DNA from 4 places in the Microbacterium sp. MRS-1 genome. Region 1 is predicted to be linked to each of the others. Evidence: predicted binding sites of a transcription regulator. Region 1 holds the regulator's gene; each other region holds the start of a gene.

Evidence for each region. Region 1 encodes HrcA, which represses chaperone genes, less so after heat shock. Its sites were predicted from a motif close to TTNGCACTCGNNNNNNNCGAGTGCNAA; they were not measured.
Region 2: the regulator HrcA is predicted to act here: its motif matches at 1,529-1,555, upstream of AS96_RS08390 (Hsp20/alpha crystallin family protein).
Region 3: the regulator HrcA is predicted to act here: its motif matches at 1,241-1,267, upstream of groES (co-chaperone GroES).
Region 4: the regulator HrcA is predicted to act here: its motif matches at 1,203-1,229, upstream of groL (chaperonin GroEL).

The regions. Positions count from the first base shown of each region.
Region 1 is NZ_JAUF01000008.1:11,464-13,662, reverse strand. It holds gene dnaJ (molecular chaperone DnaJ) at 1-783, opposite strand, end outside; gene hrcA (heat-inducible transcriptional repressor HrcA) at 836-1,873, opposite strand; gene hemW (radical SAM family heme chaperone HemW) at 1,932-2,199, opposite strand, start outside.
Region 2 is NZ_JAUF01000037.1:48,881-51,079, reverse strand. It holds gene AS96_RS08395 (DUF2804 domain-containing protein) at 1-882, opposite strand, end outside; gene AS96_RS08390 (Hsp20/alpha crystallin family protein) at 1,001-1,456, opposite strand; gene AS96_RS08385 (hypothetical protein) at 1,754-2,199, shown strand, end outside.
Region 3 is NZ_JAUF01000001.1:7,883-10,081, forward strand. It holds gene rarD (EamA family transporter RarD) at 1-715, opposite strand, end outside; gene groES (co-chaperone GroES) at 857-1,153, opposite strand; gene AS96_RS00045 (class I SAM-dependent methyltransferase) at 1,375-2,199, shown strand, end outside.
Region 4 is NZ_JAUF01000018.1:144,417-146,615, forward strand. It holds gene AS96_RS05250 (DUF3263 domain-containing protein) at 1-197, shown strand, start outside; gene AS96_RS05255 (LytR C-terminal domain-containing protein) at 207-779, shown strand; gene AS96_RS05260 (cold-shock protein) at 929-1,132, shown strand; gene groL (chaperonin GroEL) at 1,266-2,199, shown strand, end outside.

The DNA.
Region 1 (2,199 bases):
GAGCAGGTCGTCACCCTCACGGCTGAAGACCTCGTGGGTGGCGACGGTGACCTCCAGGTAGAGGTCGCCGTTCGGACCGCCCGCCGGGCCGACCTCGCCCGAGCCGGGCAGCTGGAGGCGCAGGCCCGTCTCCACGCCGCCGGGGATGTCGACCGACACTGTCCGCCGTGCGCGCACGCGGCCCTGTCCCTGGCACGTCGCGCAGGGGTACGGGATGGTCGTGCCGTAGCCCTGGCACGTGGTGCAGGGCTGCGAGGTCATGACGTTGCCGAGAAGACTGCGCACGTTGCGCTGCACCTGACCCGAACCGTGGCAGATGTCGCACGTCGCCGGCTGGGTGCCCGGCTGGCAGCACGATCCCTCGCAGGTTTCGCACAGCACCGCGGTGTCGACGTCGATGTCACGGTGGGTGCCGAAGACGACATCGCCGAGATCCAGCGTCACCCGCACCAGCGCATCCTGGCCGCGCTCACGTCGCGATCGCGGTCGGCCGGCGCGTGCTCCCCCGCCGCCGAAGAACGTTTCGAAGATGTCGCCGAATCCGCCGAAGCCTGCGCCGCTTCCGCCGAAGGGAGAGCTGTCGCCGCCCATGTCGTAGCGCTGGCGCTGCTCCGGGTCGCTGAGGACGTCGTACGCGTGGGTCACGAGCTTGAAGCGCTCGGACGCGTCCGCTCCCGGGTTGACATCGGGGTGCAGTTCGCGCGCGAGACGCCGATACGCCTTCTTGATCTCGTCGGGGCTCGCATCGCGGGATACGCCCAGGACTTCGTAGTGGTCGGCCACAATCGCCTTTCCTGCCCTTGCGGGCGCGGGTCGGTGTTCGGGAGCGGATCGCTCAGCGGGACGTGTCGTCCTCGTCGAGCAGTCGGCTCAGATAGTGCGCGACGGCGCGGACCGCCGCGAGGTTGGTGGGGTAGTCCATGCGGGTGGGGCCGAGGAGGCCGACGCGCGCGTGTGCACCCGTCGCGTCGTACTCGCTCGTCAGGACGGAGACCTCCGTGAGCCCGAAGGGCTCGTTCTCCCGGCCGATGCTCACCGCGAGTCCCTGCTCGTCGGCGACCATCTCGCCCATCAGACGCAGCAGGGTGACCTGCTCCTCGATGGCCTCCAGCAGCGGATAGATGCTCCCGCGGAAGTCGCTCTCGCGCCGCGCGAGCGTCGCGCTTCCGGCCATCACGAGCCGGTCCTGGCGGAAGTCCTCCAGCTCCTCGCCGACGATGCGCGCGACGGTGCGCAGCGCGGCGTCGATGCGGGTGCCGTCGGGGGCCGACGCCGAGAGTTCGACGATCGCGGCCGCAGCCTCTGCGACGGGCTTGCCCGTGACCAGCCGCGAGATCGCCGTCTTGAGCTGCTGGGCGGCCTCTTCGGTGAGTTCCTCGGCGAGGAAGGCCACGCGCTGGGAGACCCGGCCGGTGTCGGTGACGACGATGACGACGACGCGTGCTCCGCCCAGGTGCACGAACTCGACGTGCGTGACGTTCGCGCGCGCGAACGACGGATACTGCACGATGGCGACCTGTCCGGTGAGCTGCGTGAGGGCGCGCACGGTGCGCATCAGGAGCTCGTCGAGATCGCCCGGATCGCTGAGGAACGACGAGATCGCCGAGCGCTGCGCGGTGGACAACGGCCGCAGGTCGGCGAGATGGTCGACGAACACGCGGTAGCCCTTGTCGGTGGGTACGCGTCCGGAGGACGTGTGCGGCGCGGCGATGAGCTCCTCGTCCTCCAGGAGCGCCATATCGTTGCGGATGGTCGCCGCGGACACGCCGAACTGGTGACGTTCGACGATCGCCTTGCTGCCGACGGGCTCATGGGTGTCGACGTAGTCCTGCACGATCGCGCGGAGGACCTGCAGGCCGCGTTCCGAGACCATCGCTCCTCCTTGTTGGCACTCAGGGTCGTCGAGTGCCAATATTACCGCGATCGGATGGTCAGGCGGTGAGGGCGCGCACCACGGCATCCGCCAGAAGCCGTCCGCGGCGGGTGAGGACGACGCGGCCGCGCACGGCGGACGGTCCGTCGATGAGCCCGTCGGCGATGAGCGCGGCGATCGCGTGACGACCCTCTCCGGTCAGCTCGGACACCGCGATGCCCTCGGCGATCCGCGACCGCAGGAGCACGTCCTCGAGTCGCCGCGCAGCGGCATCCGGGCGCTCGCGAGCAGCCGCAGGAGAGGTGCCGGCGGCGAGGCGCTGTGCG
Region 2 (2,199 bases), on a different contig from region 1:
GTAGAACGGCGTGAACACGGCATCCAGCCCTCCCCCATGCACCCGCCACGGCCGCAGCGGCGCGGCGAGGTCGTAGTCCCAGGCGACGGGCTCGGAGATCTTGTGCAGCGTGCCGTCGAGCACGACGGCGTTCTCCGTCGACCCCGTCCCGTCGGTCCATCGCCCTCCGACCTGGATGCCGAGGCTGCGTCCGTCTGCGAGGGTTCCCGACCCGGCGCCCCAGTTCCACGACACGACGTAGCGCCAGCGTCCTCGCCCGTGATCCAGCACCGCCCACGATCCCGCCGGCACCTCGTAGTCGACGCCGTCGAGCGTCAGCACTCCGGATGCCGGGAGCGCGACGTCCTTCACGGTGTACTGGAACCGCCGCGACGACCACGGCACCACGACCGCCAGTAGCTCGTGTCCGGGCGGGCGGCGCACCGTGATGTCGAAGGACGCGTCCGCGATCTCCGCGTGCAGGCGCCAGAGCGTTCCCCGCTCGGCGGGAGTGATCGTCGCGGCGAGATCTGCGTGTCGCGCGATGGCGATGCCCGTGCCGAGCGACGCGGGAAGGGATACCTCGCGCGACGGCAGCACCGTCACGCTGCGACCCCACGAACGCGTCGTGGCGCGATCGTGGATCCACGCTTCGTGCACGGCCGCATAGTCCAGCGACGACACCGTGAGCGAGACGATGTGCGTGGGCGTCATGACGTTCCAGTACTCCCAGCGCTTGTTGCGCCCCCACGAGCGGACGAAACGTCCGCGCCCGATGCCACGGGTGTCGATGAGCGGCGAGCGGGCGAAGCCGATCGCCGCAGGGTTGAGGCGGCCGTCGCGGCCGGTGAGGGAGACGGGTTCGGTGATCTCGCGCTCGCGCGCGACGGGGGGTGCGGTCATCGGCATCCTTGCTGACGTTCCGAGTGCTGGTGCTTCCGGCGGGGTGCTTCGACACTAGCGTGCGCGCACGAACCGCCCCGGTCCTCGCGGACACGGGGCGGCTGCGCGCGGTGCGGGATTACTGCTCGACCGGCTGCGGCTCCTGCGCGGATTCGTGCGCCTGGATCGTCGGCGCCGCGCCATCGGCGACGACCTGGACCTTGCGCGGCTTCGCCTTCTCGCTCACCGGGATCGTGACCGTCAGCACGCCGTTGCTGTAGGTGGCGGCGATGCCATCGGTGTCGATTCCCTGACCGAGGTTCAGCTGGCGCAGGAAGCTCGCGGTCTCACGCTCGCGCGTGATCCACTTCACCCCGTCGCCCTCGCTGAGGGTGCGCTCGGCGCGGATGGTCAGCAGCTGGCCGTCCACATCGATGTCGACCGAGCCCGGGTCGATGCCCGGAAGGTCGGCGCTCAGGACGTAGCGGTCGCCGTCGCGGTAGAGGTCCATCGGCATCCGGCGGGGTCCCCGGCGCGTGTCGAAGAGGCCCGACGCGATGCGGTCGAGGTCACGGAACGGGTCATACGTGGCCATTGTTCTCTCCTTGTCGTGTGTCACTGTGATGGTCTGTCAAAGTTGAGCCTCATCGACTCAACTAACTTCAGATTAGCACTCGACCCAGGAGAGTGCCAAGAGTTCACGCACGGCGAACGCGCGCACCCGCGCGCGGCGCTCACCTGGCCCTCGCGCCGGAAGCCGCACTGCTGTTTCCGGCACCACCGCCCCTTCAGCACACGGAACCCTTCCTCCCCACGTTCGGTAACAGCGCAAGTTCTCCACGAACCCGCGGACGGTGGCCACGGCATCAGGAGATGGGCCCATCATGAGCGCATGCCGCGCTCACCCCGACCACTTCCGCCGACATTGCCGCAGGTGTTCACCGCCGCCGACGCGTCGACGGCCGGCGTCACTCGCGGGCGCCTCTCGGCTCGCGACCTCGACGCACCGTTCCGCGGAGTCCACGTCCGGCGCGACACGGACGGCGACGCACCGCACGGCGAGGACACGCCGGACGAGATCGCCCGGCGCAACATCCTGGGTCGCGTCCGCGCCCACGCACTCGTGCTGCCGCCCCCTGCGTTCTACACCGGGACGACGGCGCTCGCGATCCACGGGCTCCCCTTCCCCGACGCGGATGCCGCGGCATCCGCCGACCTCGACGTCGCCGTTCCCGCGCCACACCGTGCGCTCCGGCGGACGGGCATCACCGCCGTGCAGATCAGCCCGATGCTCGTTCACACCACCGTCCGGGCGGGCCTTCCGGTCGCGACGCCCGC
Region 3 (2,199 bases), on a different contig from region 1:
CCGCGGCGAACAGCAGCAGCGGAACAGCGGTGACGACGCCCGCGAGGGTGACCAGCACGGTGTGCCCGACGCCCTGGGTGCCGAAGACGAGGCCGGTGGTGGCGGCGACCACGACGAGTTGGATCAGGGCGATGGGGGCCAGCCACAGCGATTCGAGAGTGAGGCCGCTGATGGCATCGACCCGAGGACCGATCTGCTTCTTCACGAGTCCGTAGGTGCCGAAGCTCGCCGCCAGGGTCAGTGCGATCCAGGGGAAGGATCCGTAGGCCACGATGATGACGACCACGGCCAGGCCCGCGAAGCCGATCGCGATCCACTGTGCCAGCCGGAGGCGCTCCTTCAGCACGATCACACCCAGCAGCACGGTCACGATCGGGTTGATGAAGTAGCCGAGGCTGCCCTCGATGACGTGACCGGTCAGGATGCCGATGAGGAACACCTGCCAGTTCACGTAGATCAGCAGGCCCGCGACGATCGTCCAGAACACGAGCCGCCGATCGCGCAGGATCGCGAAGAGCTTGCCCCACGTGCGGGTGACGGTGAGCAGGACCGCGCAGAAGGCGAGGGAGAAGAGGATGCGCCAGCCGACGATCTCCCACGGCCCGATGGGCGCCAGCAGCAGGAAGTAGAGGGGCATGAAGCCCCAGAGGAAGTACGCCGCGAAGGCGTAGATCCCCCCGCGCCGTTCGTCGCGGGCGGACTCGGCGGGTGTCATGAGACAAAGCCTACGACGGTCGTGACATGCGCGGGGCGACGGATGCCGCGGCATTCTGCCGTTGGTCGTCGTTCCTCCGCCAATCCGCGTTAACGACGATGGCCCCCGGGATATCCCGGGGGCCATCGTCGAATGCGATCGTCAGCGGACGACGACCGCCAGAACGTCGCGGGCCGACAGGACGAGGAACTCGTCGCCGCCGAACTTCACCTCGGTGCCGCCGTACTTGCTGTAGATGACGCGGTCGCCGACGGCGACGTCGAGCGGCACACGGTTGCCGTTGTCGTCGATGCGGCCGGGGCCCACGGCGACGACCTCGCCCTCCTGGGGCTTCTCCTTGGCGGTGTCAGGGATGACGAGGCCACTGGACGTGACCTGCTCAGCCTCGACCTGCTTGATGACGATGCGGTCCTCGAGCGGCTTGATGGAAACCGACACGGTCTACCTCTTTCTTGCTGGGCGTGATGCTTCAAGACTCGTTAGCACCCACAGGGGTGGAGTGCTAACAGCAAGTCTAGAGCGCGGCTGGCACTCGTGCAACGCGAGTGCCAGCTCTACCTCGGGCGAGGGGATGCGACCGTGACGATTCTGCGGCAGACGTCGGCGTCGCGCTGGACGAAGGTGAGCGGGTGCTGACCCGCCCCGCATAGGCTGGCCGGATGGAACGCGCCGAGCTCACCGCCCTGCTCACCTCCGAGGGGCTGCGGCTGGTCGATGAGCTCGGCGCGATCGACTCCTCCGATGAGGTGGCGCGCACCGTGTCGCGGTTGCGGGCGCAGGGCCTGTCACCCGAACTCGTTTCCGCCGCCGTCGGACAGGCGCGGCTGCGGACGCGCGCGCGGGCGAAGTTCGGCGCGTTCGCCGACCGGATGCTGTTCACGCGCGCGGGCCTCGAACAGGCCACGCGCCTGTCGGTGGGCGCGCGCCACGCGGGCCGGTTCCGCGACGCCGGCGTGCACCGCGTCGCCGACCTCGGCTGCGGCATCGGCGGCGATGCGCTCGCCTTCGCCGGGATCGGCCTCGACGTGCTGGCCGTCGACGCCGACGAGACCACGGCCGCCCTGGCCGCGTACAACCTCGCCGCGTTCGGCGACACCGCGACGGTGCGCCATGCCCGTGCCGAGGACGTCGCACTCGACGGCGTCGAGGCGGTGTGGCTCGATCCGGCGCGTCGCACGGCCGGCCACACCGAGACCGCGCGGGTCGCCGCCGGCGACTGGTCGCCGTCGCTGGAATGGGTCTTCGCTCTGGCGGAGCGGATGCCCGCGGGCATCAAGCTCGGACCGGCGTTCGACCGGGCGCGGATCCCCGAGACTGCGGAGGCGCAGTGGATCAGCGTCGACGGGTCGACCATCGAGCTCGTCGTCTGGACCGGAAAGCTCGCCCGCGCCGGTGTCCGCCGCTCGGCGCTCGTCGTCCGCTCCGACCGTGCGGCCGAACTGACGGCGTCCTCCGACGCCGAGGATGCCGAGGTCCGACCCTTG
Region 4 (2,199 bases), on a different contig from region 1:
AGGAGGCCATCCGTGCCGAGCTCGCCCTGGCGCCCGCCCGGTACTACCAGCTGCTGGCTCGCATCATCGACCAACCGGATGCCGCGGCGCACGACGCCATGCTGGTGCACCGCCTCCGTCGGCTCCGCGATGCGCGCGCAAGCGAGCGTGCGGGACGCGCGGCCGTTCCCGCCGTCCGCACCGGAACAGGCCGGTAGCATTCTGGGGTGCCGAGTAAGCCCCCGCAGAAGGACCGCTTCGATGATCTCGCCCTCGAGGGGGGACGCATCGGTGCGCATCGCGCCGAGAATCCGCGCCTGCGGGGAGGAATCGTGGTGCTGTGGTCGGTCATCGCGATCGTCGTGCTGGTCGCGCTGGGCATCTTCGGCACGCTGATCGCCACCGGGCGCGTCACCCTCTTTCCCACCCCGAGCGCCACGCCGACGACCATCTCGACCGCCGAGCCGGTCGTCGACACGTCGTACCCGGTCACCGTTCTCAACGCGACGACACAGTCGGGTCTGGCCGGCTCCCTCGCGCAGACCATCGTCGGGGCCGGCTGGTCGCCCGACAGCGTCACGGCCGGCGACGCCAGCTCCAAGGACTTCCCGACCACGACGGTCTTCTACTCCGACCCCGCCGAAGAAGGTGCGGCGCGGGGGCTCGCACAGGTGATCGGCGGGGCGGTCGTGACACTCAGCGATGCGTACAAGGGCCTCGCGAGCGGCGACGGCGCCAAGCTCCTCGTGGTCGTGATCGGTGCCGATCGCACGGATGCCGGGGCCACTCCGGCCGGCTGACCACCCCGCCCTGCGGGTATCAGCGGGGAGCGTGTTTCGCGCGTGTGAACAGTTCGATGCGCCTGTGTCAACACTTGCCGGAACGGCGATTTCGCCGCTCTCACGCTGGTTAGCATTGCGACGTCCCACCGCAGCATCAGGAGATTCGCATGGCCCAAGGTACCGTCAAGTGGTTCAACGCCGAGAAGGGTTTCGGCTTCATCACCGTGACCGACGGCCAGGACGTGTTCGTCCACTACTCCAACATCGACATGTCGGGATTCCGCGTCCTGGAGGAGGGGCAGACGGTCGAGTTCACCGTCGGCGCCGGTCAGAAGGGCCCGCAGGCCGAGTCGGTCCGCGTCGTCGCCTGACGTCGTTCGGCCCTCCCGTCGCGCCCGCTCGGCGCGGCTTGCACTCGTCATGCCAGAGTGCCAGAATGAGTTAGCACTCAATCATCGCGAGTGCTAAAGACTCATCCTCACGTCCGGGAGGGACGACACACTTATGGCAAAGATCATCGCTTTCGACGAGGAGGCCCGCCGTGGCCTCGAGCGTGGCCTGAACATCCTGGCCGACGCCGTCAAGGTGACCCTGGGCCCGCGCGGTCGCAACGTCGTGCTCGAGAAGAAGTGGGGCGCCCCCACGATCACGAACGACGGTGTCTCGATCGCCAAGGAGATCGAGCTCGACGACCCGTACGAGAAGATCGGCGCGGAGCTCGTCAAGGAGGTCGCCAAGAAGACGGACGACGTCGCCGGTGACGGCACCACGACGGCTACCGTCCTCGCCCAGGCTCTCGTGCGCGAAGGGCTGCGCAACGTCGCGGCCGGCGCAGACCCCATCTCCCTGAAGAAGGGCATCGAGAAGGCCGTCAAGGCGCTCTCCGACGAGCTGCTCGCCTCCGCGAAGGAGGTCGAGACCAAGGAGGAGATCGCCGCCACGGCATCCATCTCCGCCGCCGACCCCGAGATCGGCGCGCTGATCGCCGAGGCGATCGACAAGGTCGGCAAGGAGGGCGTCGTCACGGTCGAGGAGTCGAACACGTTCGGCACCGAGCTCGAGCTCACCGAGGGCATGCGCTTCGACAAGGGCTACATCAACCCCTACTTCGTCACGGACCCGGAGCGCCAGGAGGCTGTCTTCGAGGACCCGTACATCCTCATCGCGAACCAGAAGATCTCCAACATCAAGGACCTGCTGCCGATCGTCGACAAGGTGATCCAGGAGGGCAAGGAGCTCGTCATCATCGCCGAGGACGTCGAGGGTGAGGCTCTCGCGACCCTCGTTCTCAACAAGATCCGCGGCATCTTCAAGTCGGTCGCCGTCAAGGCTCCCGGCTTCGGTGACCGTCGCAAGGCGCAGCTCCAGGACATCGCCATCCTCACCGGCGGCCAGGTCATCACGGAGGAGGTCGGTCTCAAGCTCGAGAACGCCACCA